One region of the Cobetia amphilecti genome, then DNA from elsewhere that is predicted to be linked to it. Evidence: predicted binding sites of a transcription regulator. Region 1 holds the regulator's gene; the other holds the start of a gene.
What was found. Region 1 encodes FNR, which switches genes on or off when oxygen is low (the NO sensors DNR and NnrR bind a similar motif). Its sites were predicted from a motif close to TTGATNTANATCAA; they were not measured.
Positions count from the first base shown of each region.

Region 2: the regulator FNR is predicted to act here: its motif matches at 4,372-4,385, upstream of adhP (alcohol dehydrogenase AdhP).

Region 1 is NZ_CP136695.1:687,752-695,774, reverse strand. It holds tRNA gene R1T44_RS03090 (tRNA-Val) at 1-67, opposite strand, end outside; gene R1T44_RS03085 (alpha/beta family hydrolase) at 284-1,150, opposite strand; gene R1T44_RS03080 (cbb3-type cytochrome c oxidase subunit I) at 1,472-2,962, shown strand; gene R1T44_RS03075 (cbb3-type cytochrome c oxidase subunit II) at 2,959-3,576, shown strand; gene R1T44_RS03070 (hypothetical protein) at 3,602-3,880, shown strand; gene fnr (fumarate/nitrate reduction transcriptional regulator Fnr) at 4,168-4,917, shown strand; gene R1T44_RS03060 (fatty acid cis/trans isomerase) at 5,092-7,590, opposite strand; gene bufA2 (BufA2 family periplasmic bufferin-type metallophore) at 7,859-8,023, shown strand, end outside.
Region 2 is NZ_CP136695.1:926,423-934,445, forward strand. It holds gene R1T44_RS04015 (Nramp family divalent metal transporter) at 176-1,492, shown strand; gene R1T44_RS04020 (response regulator transcription factor) at 1,615-2,379, opposite strand; gene exaC (acetaldehyde dehydrogenase ExaC) at 2,754-4,274, shown strand; gene adhP (alcohol dehydrogenase AdhP) at 4,606-5,634, shown strand; gene R1T44_RS04035 (pyridoxamine 5'-phosphate oxidase family protein) at 5,809-6,300, opposite strand; gene R1T44_RS04040 (CreA family protein) at 6,492-6,983, opposite strand; gene R1T44_RS04045 (DOPA 4,5-dioxygenase family protein) at 7,098-7,439, opposite strand; gene R1T44_RS04050 (sulfite exporter TauE/SafE family protein) at 7,556-8,023, opposite strand, start outside.

The sequences.
Region 1 (8,023 bases):
GTACTGGGTTCGAACCAGTGACCCCCAGCTTGTAAGGCTGGTGCTCTACCAACTGAGCTAACCACCCCTGTCTCGTTGGCGCTGCATTCTACGGAATCCGGCCCATGAGTCAATACTTTTTTTGCGCGCAATTTCAGCAATCGCCCGCGACAGAGTATTGATAAGACAGGACTTTCCCGCTGCATTTCGCCTGCAGGCCAGTAAACATCAGCGTTGCGTCATCATTCTGACATGCCGCTGTCGCCATCGAAGGCCAGGGTAATGCCCCTCGCATGGTGGCGATTCACTGCCGTTTTCCGCCCAGCGCCGGGTGATTGGCCAAGGCCAGCGCCGCACGCGAAATCAGTCCTTCACGCGTCTCGCCACTCGCTTTTCGTGGCTTGAAATCATGTTCGCCATCATTCAGCCAAAGCAATATAAGGCTTTCCGGCAACGGATATGCCGTCACTTCCTCGCGAGTTCCGAAGGGATCGCGGCTGCCCTGACAGATCAAGCCGGCCATCGGGATATCCGGCAGATGGTCGATACGCAACTTGTCGGGCTTGCCCGTGGGATGAAACGGATAGCCCAGCGCGTACCACCCGACCGGCAACGGCGCATGCGCCGCCCGGGTCAACTCCACCAGCAGATGGGAGGCCACACGACTGCCCATCGACTTGCCACCGACCAGCCAGGGCAGTGATCGCAAGGAGTCGACGGCCGCCACACACGCCATCAGCGCCTGACACCAGCGCGCCATCTCCTCGATCAGCCCGGGCAGCCGGGGCGGCGGTCGGCGGCGGCTTTCGCAGCGCATCCTGACGAGATAGCCGAAATCGAATGCCAGCCACGCCATGTCCTGCATCAGGCAGGCAGCGCCGAACTGTTGATGGAAGTCGGTCTCACGCCCGGCGCCGGCACCATGCGCATGCAACAGCAGGGCACGCCCCGGTCGTCCATGGATCTCAAGCGGCCCCAGTTCCGCCAACCAGCCTCGCCACGGCCCTCGCGCGGCCAGCGCGTCGTGGGACATGGTCTGGCGAGCAGCAAGCTCCGAGGCGACATCGGCCAGGCTGGCGACACGAAAGCCTTCCTCGGCGTAAGGGCTGGGGACCTCAGCCGTATTGGACGCATTGGCATCTTCGTCCGATGATGAAGTGACGGCGGGCAAGCGAAATTCTCCTGTTGATCTCGTACGGCTCGCGCCAGACAACGCTGGAACCGATGAGGGGTAAACGCTGCATTCCAGCGCGAGGGATGGCCTGTCAGTCGGTCATGGTCGCGCGTGATATCGGTCAGCGCCAGCCCTGCTGCCCTGACAGGGGCGTCGATGACCTGACCGCTCCCGCAGCGCCGCTTCCTGCACCGTCACCACCAGCACTGCGCTTTCGCCCACTGCCGACGAGGTCGTGATATGCGTACAGCTCTTGAGGCTTCGGCCTGCCATCCCCGCGTGAACCATCATCATCACGTGAACCATGATTTTTCTCGCATGGCCGTCATCTGGGGGCTGCTCAGCCTCTGTCTGGCGGTGTGGCTCAACCTCATCTGGCTATGGCCATCACTGGGACCGGAAGTGGCCTGGCTGAGTTACGGCCGCCTCGCTCCCTTGCAGCACCACCTGCTGCTCTTCGGTCTGGGCGGCTCGGCAGTGATCGCCGGCGGCTACTCCATCGCCATGCACAGTGTCCTGCAACGCGAATCACGCACGGACGCCGAGACGGCGATACCGGATATCGCACTGACTCCCTTCACGCTCAAGCTGATGCATTTCACCTTCCTCGGCTGGCAGGCCGTGGTCGCGCTCGGCGCACTGGCGATTGTCGCAGGCTACTCCTCGGGCCAATACATGGCCGAAGCGCCCTGGCTCGTCGATCTCCTGATGACCCTCGTCTGGCTGGCCGTGGCGTGGGTCTTCTTCACAATGCTGGAACAGCGCACGCTGCGCCGCCTGCCGGTGGCCTGCTGGTACTTCATCGCCGGCCTGATGCTGGTGTTGATACAGCATGTGCTGATCTCGCTCAGCGTGCCGATCGGCCTGCTGGAATCGATACCGCTCTTCACGGGCAGCCTCGAGGCACTGATTCAGCGCTGGCAGGCAGGGCCACTCCCCGGCGGCATGTTCGCATTCGGCGTCATTGCCTTGCTCCATCACATGGTGACGAGCCGCTCGCGGCTGCCGCTCTACTCGCATCGGCTGGCCGCCACCAGCTTCTGGATGCTGGTGCTGCTGGTGACATGGGGAGGCGCTCCACTGCTGTTCGCGAGCGCCCTGCCGGCCTGGAGCCAGACGCTGGGCATGGCGATGGGCCTCCTGCTGCTGGCGCCGGGGCTGGCACTCAGCCTCAATGGCCTGATGACACTCAAGGAGGATTGGCACTCATTGCGCCGGGATCCGCTTAACTGCCTGCTGGCGGCAGCGCTGATCAGCTTCGCCATTGCGGTTCTTGAATACAGCCTGCTGTCATTGCCGACACTCAACGCCCTGACCTTCAGTGCCGCCAACAGTCTGTCGCCGGCAGCAAGCCTGGGGGTGGTCGCGACAGTCGCCATCGTGATGGCCTATCACCTGCTGCCCCCGATGCGCTCCCTCGCGCTGCTCAAGACTCATGCCCTGCTGGTCATCATCGGCACCCTGCTGTGCGTTGCCGCCAGCTGGGCGACCACGCTGCTTCAAGGCAGCATGTGGCATGTGCTGGCAGATGACGGCAGGCCGCTATACACCTTGAGCGAGGTGCTGGAAGTGGCCCGCATGCCGATGATGATCTCGCTGGGCGGGCTCGCCTGCTGGGCGCTCGGCTTGCTGCTGATGCTCCTCAACGTGACGCGCACCCTGGCTGATCAAAAGAGCGAACGCCAAGCCGCTCACGAGCGTCAGCGCCTGAGCTCCGGCTCGCACAAGGCATCATCAGAGCCTGCCACGCACTCTGCGTCCCCCTCTACCACGCCCCCTGCCACATCCTCGGGAGGGCACTACGCATGAGACATGTCCTGCTCGAACGTCACGCCGGCCTGATGACGGCACTATGCCTGCTCACCATGAGCCTCGGCGCCCTTGCCCAGCTGGTGCCGCTCGGGGCTCACCCCAGCCTCGCCAGCGCACCCGAAGACCTCAAACCGCTGAGCGCCCTGGCGCTGGAGGGCCAGCGCATCTACCAACGCGAGGGCTGTCAGCAGTGCCATACACGCATGGTGCGCGATCTACCGGGCGACACGGCGCGACACGGCGATGCGACGACCGCCCGGGAGCGCTACTACGACCGCCCTTCGCTGTGGGGCGTCGAGCGCTGGGGGACGGATTTGAGCCAGCTGCCTGCGCAACATGACGATGCCTGGCAGCGTCTGCATCTGAATGACCCGCGCAGTCAGGCGCCGGGCTCAGCGATGCCCGCCTACCCGTGGCTGTTCGAGCAGGCGTTGAGCGGCGAAGGCATCGCGGCCCGCATGCGAGCCCTGCAAGGCCTGGGCGTGCCCTACGCGGAAGACGAGATTCTCGCCGCCCCCAATGACGTGCGTGGCACTGCCGAAATCACGGCGCTGCTCGCCTACCTGCAGCAGGCCGCCCCCGCGAGCGACATCGCCAGCCGCGACCCATGACAGGACACCGCTCAGGAGACACGACATGAATCTGCTGGAGACAACTGGACTCCCCCTGTTCTGGAATCTCTGGGTGCTGGCCCTCACGCTGGGCAGCCTGGTGCTGTTCGCCATGCTGGCCCTGGGCAGCCTTTCGCGCGCCGCCAGCGCTGACAGCGACGAGCGCGAAGGCGATGGCCCCATGCAGGAACATCGCATCAACGGCGTACGTCAGCCTGACACACCAGCGCCACGTGCCTGGGGCATACTGGCACTGGCGACGCTGACCGCCGCACTGATCCTGCTGCTCGGCGCAGCTGGCTGAGGCAGGTCGTCGCGGTATGGTCATGCGGGGCCAACCAGGCCTAAAGTTCACACACCTTGCAACGCCCATGGGTTGGGCAGGATAATGAATTAATAAAATCTAATATTATGGCGCTACGAAATTGCACTGCATTAGCCGATAAGCGCTCAGACTCTGGCCGCTCGAATCACATCGGCTGAGCAGGGTAGCGGCGGGCGACAAGGCCCCGCCCCACCGTTGTTGCGCCCGAAAGACCCCTCCGCTGCCCTGCCCCAGGGGTAGCGGTGACATTCCTCAGGAGAGTCACCATGACGGCCAATGCACAGGCATCACACCGCTTGCGCGCCCATGAAGCCCGCTGCCAGACCTGTTCGCTGAGTTCACTGTGCCTGCCACTGGCACTGAACATGGAAGATATCGACCAGTTTGACGCCATCATCCGCCGTCGCGCGCCACTCAGAAAAGGGGAAGTGCTCTTCACCCAGGGCGATGCCTTCGATTGCGTCTTCACGGTGCGCTCCGGAAGTCTCAAGCAGATCACCAATGAAAACAGCGGCATGGAGCAGCTGACCGGCTTCTACCTGCCCAGCGAGCTGGCCGGGCTGGATGCCATCGACAGCAATTGCTATCCCGGCACCGCAGTGGCGCTGGAGACCACCACCGTCTGCGAGATTCCCTTCGACCGCCTCAATGCGCTCTCGGAGCAGATGCCGGAGCTGAGAACCCAGCTGTTCAAGAGCCTGAGCAAGGAGTTGCACGAAGATCGCCGCATGATGATGCTGCTGTCGCGCAAGACAGCCGATGAGCGGCTGGCGAGCTTCCTGGTCAACCTGTCACAGCGCTTCCGTCGCCGTGGCTATTCGCCGTACAGCTTCCGCCTCTCGATGGCACGCGCCGATATCGGCAACTATCTGGGGCTGGCCGTCGAAACCATCAGTCGTATCCTGACCCGCTTCCAGACCCAGGGGCTGGTCGACATTCGTGCCCGCGAGGTGCATATCCTGCATCTGGATGGCCTGATCGAACTGGCCGAAGGCGAGTGTCAGGGCGGTCGCTGATGACGCCTGCTGACAGCACATCACGCTGAGCGACACTGCGCTGATCCGCCGCCAGGGCGCCATGTCGGCACCACACAAGACAGAAGCCCGCCACGCAATTTGCGTGGCGGGCTTCTTCTTTCTGTCAGGCCAGACAGTCATGACAATAGGGCTTGTCTCGGCCTTCGCTGGCGATCAGCGGTTCTCGAGGCGGTTATAGTCCAGCAGGCCCGCTTCGACAGGGCGATCAGCATAGTTGGTGCGCAGCACGCTGTCGGAGAACTCCCAGAAGCGCGGATCAGTCCGGCGCACCCCGATATCGGCCTGCAGGGCGCGATAGTCCTCTTCGGTCTCGAGCGTCGCCACCCGCTCTGCCAGTCCCGTCAGGGTGTCAGGCGTCAGACGCCAGAAGGCATTCGGGTAATCGCCCGCCACGCCCCGCAAGACATCGAGAGTGTCTTCCTCAGGACGGCGATTTTCCTCCTCATCGAACAGGCTGGTGATGTTGGCGTGGGCGGAATTGCGCAGCACGCTGTAAAGGCGCGGCGAGTCATCAGTGCCATCCTCCAGCGCGACGATCGTCACCTCCGGCATCAGGCTGGCCGAGACTCCCTGCACCGCAGCGAGGGCCTGCAGCTCATGTCGCACGTGCTCGTCCTCGACATTGCTCAGGCTGCGCTCATGGCCGAGTTCCGGCGCGAGGCGCTCCTGCATGCGCCGCATCAGCCCAAGGCGAGCCTGGTTCGGCGATGACAGCTCCTGCGGCGTCCAGACGATGCCACTGGGCGCATCGAACTGCGGCGGCTTCTTGAACAGCAGCTCGCCAAGCCCGGGGCTGACGTCGCGATACCAGCTGTCATGCACCGCCTGGCGCTCACCTGCCGGCAACAGCACCAGCAGGTTGTTCTCGCCTTCCATGCGCAGGAAGTCCATGTACAGACGGGTGACCAGCTGATGGCCGAGATTGCCGTAGACATCGAAGCCGGCGACCAGCAGATAGTGGATGCGCTCCAGCATCGGGTAATCGATGATCCAGCCCGTCTTGGGCACGCCACCGACCAGCCCCTTCATCACCGCCGCATTGTCGAAGTGACGATAGATGGTCAGGGCCGCGTTGGGGTTACGCCCCTGGCCGGGGCCCTCAGCCCAGCCGCTGCCGTCCCATAGCACTCGCTCATCCAGGCGCAGATCGCCATCGAGATAGGCCTGGGACATCAGGCGCTGCTTGGCCTTGAGGTAGGCGGTCTGCTTGCTCTCGAACTTGACCCAGGAGCTGATCGGCAACGCATTGCTGCTCTGCTCGGCGGGCAGGCTGAGATTCTTTCCTTCCTCGGCCAGGGTGCGTTCCACTTCCGGGTGACTGAACATCTTCGGGTCAGTGAAACCGACCCAGAAGTGATCATTGATCACATCCACCGCGACCTGCCCGCGACAGACCGGCCCCTTGATGAAGCCCATGATGGTGTTCTGCGACTCATCCAGCATGAAGCGATAGCGTGACTCGGCCGGGATGGCCTCGAAGGTCAGGAAAGGATTCGAGGCCGTCTTGAGGTCGTAGTCCGGCAGGTCATCCACCGGGTAATCCGGTGTCAGGAACAGCGCCTGCCAGCGCTTGAAGCGAGCATCATTGAGCGCATAGGGCAGATGATTCTTGGCCAGGATCGTCGCGCGCTCCTGCCACAGACGGTAATAGACCCGCGGGCGCCCGGCGTCATCGTGGGGCAGGCTCGCGCGCTCATCGGCGGTGTAGGAGGCGTAGGGTGCATCGTAGGGGCGGCGCGTGGAGATGCGCTTGATCGGCTCGCCCGGCGGGGTGCTGGAACGCACCAGCTTGAAGAAGATCGGCCGGCCGTCCGCGCCCTTGATGCCCGGGAAATACACATGGCTCAGGAAGAGATGCTCGTAGATGTAGCGATTCATCAGGCGCTGCTTGAGGCTGTCGCCATTGAAGAAGCGCTCGGCCTGCTCGATGTGCGGCATCAGCGCCTGGGGCAACGGCGCCGGACCGGTCATCGCGCCACCCTTGGCCAGCCAGTTCACCAGCGTGCGGTGCTCTTCATCGCTGACCTGTGGCAGGGCGTAGGGCATGCCCCAGTCAGGATGGTCTTCGGCGAACTTGTCGTAGCCCTCGACGGGGGCACACACCTGACTGCGATTGAGCGACAGGTCGAAGCGGTCTTCCGGCAGCAGGCCATCTTCCGTCACCGGCAGCGGCGCCTTGCGCTTCTGGCTGAGCGCACGGAACAGCACACTGCCCTCCAGATTGGCGGCCGGAGAGTCGAAGCGCTCATTGAGCACCGGCGAGAAGTCCATGCTGCGCCACTGCTCGGTGGTGTCCGCGTCTTCGAACATGCGCGTCAGATTGGCCGCCAGCAAGCGCGTGCCATCGTAGACCGGCGCCGGATTCATGCCGCGATCGATCCCGGCGGCCGATGACAACTTGAGCTGACAGGGAGCGTCGTAGCAGCCATGACAGACCACGCAGCGCGTCTCGATCACCGGCTTGACCTCATCCTCCCACTGACGCCCGGCAAGACTGTCGTGTGACACCACCCGCTCACGCGGTGACGCGGGGCCGAAACGCTCATCGAGCTGATGAATCGCGACGGCACTGCAGCCCCCCAACAGTAGAACGAGCACGATGCTCCAGCGCCAGCGCGGTATGCGCCACAGGCGTCGAAGTAGGTCCGGCATGGGGAACTCCAGCAAGAGGAAGGGATATCGGCAATCGGGCAGATGATGGCGAAAGCGTACCATAAGCAGGCTCACTAATTCGGCAAGACTGCCTTTCCAAGCATAGTGAACAATGATGTCAGATTTTTTGGCGTTTCCGCATCCAACTTTATTTTGACGGCGTATGACGTCATGACCCGCCTGAACGAGCTGTCTGACGCAAGCGGGTGCCACGATGTTCCTGATCCATAATTCAAAAAATACGGGCCCTGCCCGATAGGAAGCCATCATGACCATGAAGAAGACCGTTACTGCCGCTACCTTCGCCGCCGCTGCCGCCGCGCTGTTCTCCACTGCCGCCCTGACCTCGCTGCCGGTGCACGCCGGTGACAATGCCGTGAAGTGCTCCGGCATCAACTCCTGCAAGGGCACCTCCGAATGCGCGACCGCCAAC
Region 2 (8,023 bases), 240 kb from region 1:
ATGGCAAATAGGCGTCCGCCACGGGGGTGATTGAAGGAGTCTATCGAGCACCACGCTTATTTTTAATGAGAATCAATGGCATTTGGTGTGTATGCTGATCACATAGCCTCCCGCATATTTCTTTATCTGTTCGCGGGTCATTGATCTGGCAGGTTTCCCCCCCATGCTGAATGTCATGTCCGATAAATCCGTACGTCATGCCGCAAGCATGTCACTGGGCAGCGAAGGCGACGCCTCTGCTGCCGGTGGTGCACACACAGCTTCCCCTGTCCGTCTCGCTGACCGCCTGCGCCGCGCCTTGCCATTCCTCGGCCCGGCGATGATCGCCGCCGTCGCCTATATCGACCCGGGCAACTTCGCGACCAACATCGAGGCCGGCTCCCGCTATGGCTACACCCTGCTGTGGGTGGTGCTGTGGGCCAACCTGATGGCGATGCTGATCCAGACCCTGTCCGCGCGGCTGGGGCTGGCGACCGGCAAGAATCTGGCCGAGGTCATCCGTGAACGCTTCCCGCGTCCGGTGGTGTGGGCCTTCTGGGTGCAGGCGGAGATCGTCGCCATTGCGACAGATCTGGCCGAATTCCTGGGGGCGGCGCTGGCCTTCAATCTGCTGTTCGGGCTCAGCATGCTGGAAGGGGCGCTGCTGACCGGCGCCATCACCTATGCGGTGCTGGTGATGCAGCGTTTCGGCTTCCGCATGATGGAAATGATCATCGGCGCGATGATTCTGGCGGTTTCGGCGGGCTTCCTGCTCGAGATCATTCTGAGTCGCCCGCCGGTGGAGCCGATCATCTACGGTCTGCTGTCGCCGAACTTCCCGGATAGCCACGCCATCTTCCTGGCGGCCGGTATCCTCGGTGCCACCGTGATGCCCCATGTCATCTACCTGCACTCCGCGCTGTCCCAAAATCGCATCCGGGTGCGTGACAGCGGTCAGCGTCGTCGCGTGATGGGCTACTACCGGTTGGATGTCATCATCGGCATGGCGCTGGCAGGGCTGATCAACATGGCGATGCTGGTGCTGGCCGCCAAGGTCTTCCACGGCAACGGCGAGACCGGCGTAGCCTCCATCACCGAGAGCTACAAGCTGCTGTCGCCGCTGATGGGTCAGGATGCGGCGAGTCTCATCTTCGGCTTCACGCTGCTGCTGGCGGGACTGTCCTCGTCCATCGTCGGCACCCTGTCCGGTCAGGTGGTGATGCAGGGCTTCGTCAACTTCCGCATTCCGATGTGGCTGCGCCGCGTGATCACCATGGCACCGGCCATCGCCATCATCCTGATGGAGTTGCCGGAGCAGCAGGTGCTGGTCGCAAGCCAGGTGGTACTCAGCTTCGGGATTCCCTTCGCGCTGGTGCCGCTGTTGATGTTCACCGCCAACCGCCGCCTGATGGGGGATCTGGTCAATCGTCACTGGGTGACGGCCATCGGGGTGCTGGTCGCGGCGATCATCATCCTGCTCAATGGCTATGTGCTGGTCGGCGAGCTGATGTAGGCTCCATGCTTTATGCCCCAGTGCCTATGCCCTTGTGAGAGGTAAAAGCCCTGCTGGTGGCAGGCCCTCGCAACGCCCCGCTGTGTGCCTCATTCGTGAGCGCCCCGGCGGGGCGTTGCGCGTTATGGAGAGGCAAGGGGCGCGCTCGCGCCAGACACGGCAGGCAGGGCGTGGCTGGCCAGCAGAATCGCCTGTACCCGGCTGGCCACCCCCAGCTTGTGCAGGATGGCGGAGACATGCGACTTGACGGTGGTCTCCGCCACGCCCAGCTGCCAGGCGATCATCTTGTTGGATTCGCCCAGCACCATGCGCTCCAGCACGCCGCGCTGCTTGGTGGTGAGGGTCTGCCAGCGCTGCGCGAATTCCGCCTCGCTGAGGCTCGGCGCGAGTTGAGGCGCTGACGATGGCACTGGTGCTGAGGCTGATGAGGCTGAGGAAGCCGCCTGGCTCGCCAGCGGCGGACGCGGGGCGGCGCGCATCAGGCGGGCGGGCACATAGACCTCACCGGCCAGCATGCGCGCGAGCGCCTCGCGCAATACCTCCGCCGAGCTCGACTTGGAGAGATAGCCCACCGCGCCGAGTGCCAACGCCTCCAGCACCGTCTCGCGCGCCTCGTGGGCGGAGAGAATCGCCACCGGCAGCCAGTCTGCCTCCTGGCGCAAGCGCATCAGGCCTTCCAGGCCGTGGCTGTCGGGCAGGTCGAGATCCAGCAGCAGCAGGTCGAGGCTATCGGCATGCGCGTCGATGAGGCTGAGCGTCTCGGCGAGACTGGCGGCCTGCAGCAGCTCGTAGGGCGGTGCTGGGGCGTCAGCGACGCTCAGGCTCAGGGTACGACTGATGGCATCACGGAACAGCGGATGGTCATCCGCGATCAACAGACGGTACATGGAGGCTCCTGGCCGGTGGCGGGCGATATCCTGAGCATAACGTCATGGCGTGGTGTCGTGCCTTGCGGCCTTCGCGGTATGGCGGCGTTCGTTTCTCCCTCCTTTTCTCCTCCCAAGGGATGAGACGGTCTCCGCCCATGGGGGCATGTCGCGATTGGCGTCGGTGGTCAAGACTGTGAGAGTCGCCTGAACAAGTACCGCTTGATGGATCGGGCAGCGAGTCAGCGCCAACGGGGCCACTGCAGAAGGGCCAACACAGGCGTTTCGCTGACACGACAACGACTTTTCAGTAACGACAACGACTGCGCAGCAACGACAACAACAGGCCGTCGATCACGAGCGCCACTCGTGAATCCGGCCAACAGGAGTTCGCCATGATCTACGCCTCCCCGGGCAGCGCCGATGCGCTGGTCACGTTCAAGGATATCTACGGCAACTATATCGGCGGTCGCTTCGTCGAGCCGGTGAAGGGTGAGTACTTCGACAATGTCAGCCCGGTGACGGGCGAGGCCTTCTGCCGTATCCCGCGCTCGAGTGCGGAGGATATCGACCTCGCGCTGGACGCCGCCCACAAGGCAGCCGCTGCCTGGGGCAAGACCTCGGTGCAGGAGCGCTCCAACATCCTGCTCAAGATCGCGGATCGCATCGAGCAGAACCTCGAGATGCTGGCCGTCGCCGAGACCTGGGACAACGGCAAGGCGGTGCGCGAGACGCTGAACGCCGATATCCCGCTGGCGGCGGACCACTTCCGTTACTTCGCCGGTTGCCTGCGCTCCCAGGAAGGCACCGCGGCGGATATCGATGCCAATACCGTCTCCTATCACTTCCATGAGCCGCTGGGTGTGGTCGGGCAGATCATCCCGTGGAACTTCCCGATCCTGATGGCGGCCTGGAAGCTCGGCCCGGCGCTGGCGGCCGGCAACTGCGTGGTGCTCAAGCCGGCGGAGCAGACCCCGGCCTCGATTCTGGTGTTCGCGGAGCTGGTCGGTGACCTGCTGCCGGCGGGCGTGCTCAATATCGTCAACGGCTATGGGGCCGAGGCCGGTCAGGCGCTGGCCACCAGCAAGCGCATCGCCAAGATCGCCTTCACCGGCTCTACTCCCGTGGGCTCGCACATTCTCAAGTGCGCCGCCGACAGCATCATCCCCTCCACGGTGGAGCTGGGCGGCAAGTCGCCCAACATCTACTTCGCCGACATCATGAATGCCGAACCCGAGTTCATCGACAAGGCCGCCGAAGGCCTGGTGCTGGCGTTCTTCAATCAGGGCGAGGTGTGCACCTGCCCGTCACGCGCCCTGATCCAGGAAAGCATCTACGACGACTTCATGGCCCGGGTGATGGAGCGCGTGAAGACCATCAAGCGCGGCAACCCGCTGGATACTGACGTACAGGTCGGCGCTCAGGCTTCCCGCGAGCAGTTCGACAAGATCATGTCCTACATGGATGTCGCCCGCGAGGAAGGCGCCGAGGTGCTCACCGGCGGCGGCAGCGAGCAGCTGGAGAACGAGCTGGCCAACGGCTATTACATCCAGCCGACCCTGCTCAAGGGCAACAACTCGATGCGTGTCTTCCAGGAGGAGATCTTCGGGCCGGTGGTGGCCGTCACCACCTTCCGTGACGAGGCCGAGGCGCTGGCCATCGCCAATGACACCGAATTCGGTCTCGGCGCCGGTGTCTGGAGCCGCGACATGAACGTCGCCTTCCGCATGGGGCGCGGCATCCAGGCCGGCCGTGTGTGGACCAACTGCTACCACCAGTATCCCGCCCATGCCGCCTTCGGTGGCTACAAGAAATCCGGTGTCGGTCGCGAGACCCACAAGATGGCACTGGAGCACTACCAGCAGACCAAGAACCTGCTGGTCAGCTACGACATCAATCCGCTCGGCTTCTTCTAGGCCTGGCTGGCAGCGCCACCGCGACTGGTGGTGCTGCACGCCTCCCGCGATTCTTGCTTGAGAAAATGACATCGATGCCCGCGCCAGATCCGATTGCTTGATCTGGCGCAGGGCAGGGAGCGCTGCGTCTGGTTTCAATGGAGAGGCAAGCTTTGCACTGGCTCGGGCGCAGGCTCGGGCGCTGGAAAAACGCTGGCATGGGCGCTGGCGTATGCAGGCGCAAGCCCACACTCACCGGCGCAACGCTCCGCCGCAACTCTGCTGGTTCGTTTGTCTTGAATGTCCGTCTTTCTTGAATGTTCGTCAGTCTTCAATGGATGAGGAGTACGTCATGGATAACAGCATGAAAGCCGCCGTGGTACGTGAATTCGGTGCACCGCTGGTGATCGAGGAGGTCGCAGTACCGCGTCCGGGGCGTGGCGAGATTCTGGTCGAGATCGCCGCCTCCGGGGTCTGTCATACCGACCTGCACGCCGCGCATGGCGACTGGCCGGTGAAACCCAATCCGCCGTTCATTCCCGGCCATGAAGGCGTCGGCACCATCGCGGCGGTGGGCGAGGGCGTCACCCACGTCAAGGAAGGCGACCGTGTCGGGGTGCCCTGGCTCTACTCGGCCTGCGGCCACTGCGAGCATTGTCTGGGTGGCTGGGAGACGCTGTGCGAGAGCCAGCAGAATACCGGCTACTCGGTGAATGGCGGCTTTGCCCAGTTCACGCTGGCGGACGCAGGCTACGTCGGCCGCCTGCCGGACAGCGTGGGCTTCGTGGAGATCGCGCCGGTGCTGTGCGCCGGGGTCACGGTCTACAAGGGACTCAAGATGACCGACACCCGCCCCGGCCAGTGGGTGGTGATCTCGGGCATCGGCGGGCTGGGACACATGGCGGTGCAGTATGCACGCGCCATGGGCCTGAACGTGGCGGCGGTGGATGTGGATGATGCCAAGCTGGAACTGGCCCGTCGTCTGGGCGCGACCGTAACCGTCAATGCCATGAAGGAAGACCCGGCGAGCGTCATCAAGCGCGAGATCGGTGGCGCGCATGGCGCGCTGGTGACGGCGGTGTCGCCCAAGGCCTTCGATCAGGCCCAGAACATGCTGCGCCGTGGCGGCACCCTGGTGCTCAACGGCCTGCCGCCGGGCGACTTCCCGCTGCCGATCTTCTCCACCGTGCTCAATGGCATCACGGTGCGTGGCTCCATCGTCGGCACGCGCCAGGACCTGCAGGAGGCGCTGGACTTCGCCGCGGAAGGCAAGGTCGCCGCCACCGTGCAGACCGGCAAGCTCGAGGACATCAACGACATCTTCGGACGCATGATCGACGGCAAGATCGAGGGGCGCATCGTGCTCGACATGAAGGCCTGAGGCGTTCGCTGGCCTGAATCCTCACCACCGATGACAGGCCTGCTGGAAACGGCAGGCTGCCAGACACGACAACGCCAGCCCTCGGGCTGGCGTTGTCGTGTCTGGCATGGCCGTGTGCGTGAAGCGTCACGCGGGCACTGCAAAGAGCTCTCTCTGACGAGCTCGGGCTTCTGCTTACACCGTGCCGAATTTCTCGTTCTCGCCCATGTCCGGGGTGTGGTCCTTGTCGAGGTTGGCGCGCGCCACCTCGTAGAGCTGATAGGCCTTGCTCTCCTTGGCCTTCCAGTGCTCGCCGGATTGCACCGAGATCTCCAGCAGGGTGATGTCGGGGTCATCCTTGCCTTCCGGGAACCAGGCGGCCACGAACGGGTTCCAGAACTTGTCGATCAGGCCCTGATCGCGGTGCAGGTTGGCATGACCGCTCAGCGACACGTAGACGCCATCATCCTGATCGGAAAAGCTCAGGCAGACCTCGCTGTCCTTCCTGGCCTCAAATACCTTCTCGGCGCTGGCGCGGGTGAAGAACCACAGGGTGCCGTCGTAGTCATCCTGCACCAGATGCATCGGGCGGGCGTGGGGCATGCCGTCGCCTTGCGTCACCAACATGCCGACCTTCACATCCTTGATCAGCTTCCAGATCTTCTGCTTGTGCTCCGGGCTCGACATCGTGTGTCACTCCTTTGCGTCATGCGAATGAAAATCCGGCTGGCTAGCCGTTGCACAAGACCTTGGAGCGATACCCCACAACTTCAAGGGATGATGGTGAAGCTTTCGCTTGATGAGTCAGGGCTTGTTGAGTCAGAGATTGATGAGTCAGCGCTTGATCAATCGGGGTTTGATTCAGGCGCCGAGGCGACTCACTGCGCTGCCGGGGCCTGCCAGGCGTCGCTGCCCCACAGCGGCACGCTGCTCAGCGCATGCTTGAAGCTGCCACTGGTTTCCTTGGTGCTGTAGGCGATATAGAGCAGGCTCTGGGAGTCGCGATCCAGAATGCGACGAATCTTGAGGCTCTTGAGCAGCACGCTCTTGGATTTGCGATAGACCTCCTCGCCACTCTTGGAGGTATCGATGTCGGCGATCATCTCCGCCGTGATCGGGCCGGTCTGGCGGCAGGCGATGCTCATGTCGGAGGGATCGGAGAAGTCGAGGTCCGCCTCGATGTTGCTCAGATGGCAGGTCACGCCCGGCACCTTGGGGTCGATCAGGCTCTCGATCTTGATGTCCTTGGTGGTGAACAGGCCCAGTGAGACATCTCCGACCTCGTTATCATCACAGCCGGCCAGCAGCAGGCCTGAGGCCATCACACCCAGCAGGGCAGCACGAGAGGAAAGGCGGCGCAGTCGCGTCATGGGGGCATCCTTGAGTCAGTGGTGTCAGGCGATGATAGCGTGTCAGACCCGCGGTGGGCGTCAACCATTGCCCTGGCCTCAATGCTTGCCGCGGGCTAAATGCTTGCCGCGGCCTCACTCGCTGGCGAAGGCAGCGAGATTCAGCGTATGCGAGTTGCCCAGCCACATCACGCCCTGGGTGTGATCGAAGAGGTCATCGCCGGTGCCGGCGTGCACGAAGATGTCCAGCGAGCCGCGGTTGAGTGCCAGCCACGGGATGATGCGCCCGAATTCCTCAGGCAGGAAGGACAGCTGACAGCTCCACAGCGGGTGCGGGCCGACCGGCTGCTGGTGGAAGCGCCCGACGCGCAGCGTGAAGCGCTGCTCGGCCTGGGCCGCCAGTTCGCGAGCGGCGGCCAGGCTCTGTTCATCGGTGTAGTAGAGATGGGCGTGGTAGTAGCTGATGTGGTGTGTCATGGCGTTGTCTCGATCGTTCTCAAGGGGGGCTTCCAGCGCTCGGCCTCAAGGGCCGTGGCGGGAGTTTTCAATGGCTGGCGGCAGTGGTCGTGAGGGCGTGATGGGGCTTGTGGCCGTCAGCCCCAGGCCTTGTAGATCAGCTGCACACCCACCAGCGCCATCGCGATGATGATCAGGCGGAAGAACAGCTTCTCGTTGACGCGGGATTGCAGCCACAGGCCGCTTCTGACGCCCGCCCAGGCCACCGGTACCAGCAGCAGCGAGGTGGAGAGGCTGGTGAGGTTGATCTCGCCCAGCGCCACGTAGGGGCCCAGTTTCATCAGGTTCATGCCAGCGAAGATGATCACCGTGGTGGCGATGAAGGTCTCCTTGGGGTGCTGGCGCGGAATCATGTACAGGTTGTAGGGCGGGGCGCCGGCGTGGGCGAAGAAGCTGGTGAAGCCGGCGGTGGCCCCGGCAGGAATGGCCAGCCAGCGGGGCAGCGGTTTCCTGGCTGTCGGTTTGAACAGCATATAGGCGGCGAACAGCAGAGAGATGACGCCCAGCAGGCCGCGAATCATGTTCTCGTCCAGCTCATCGAACAG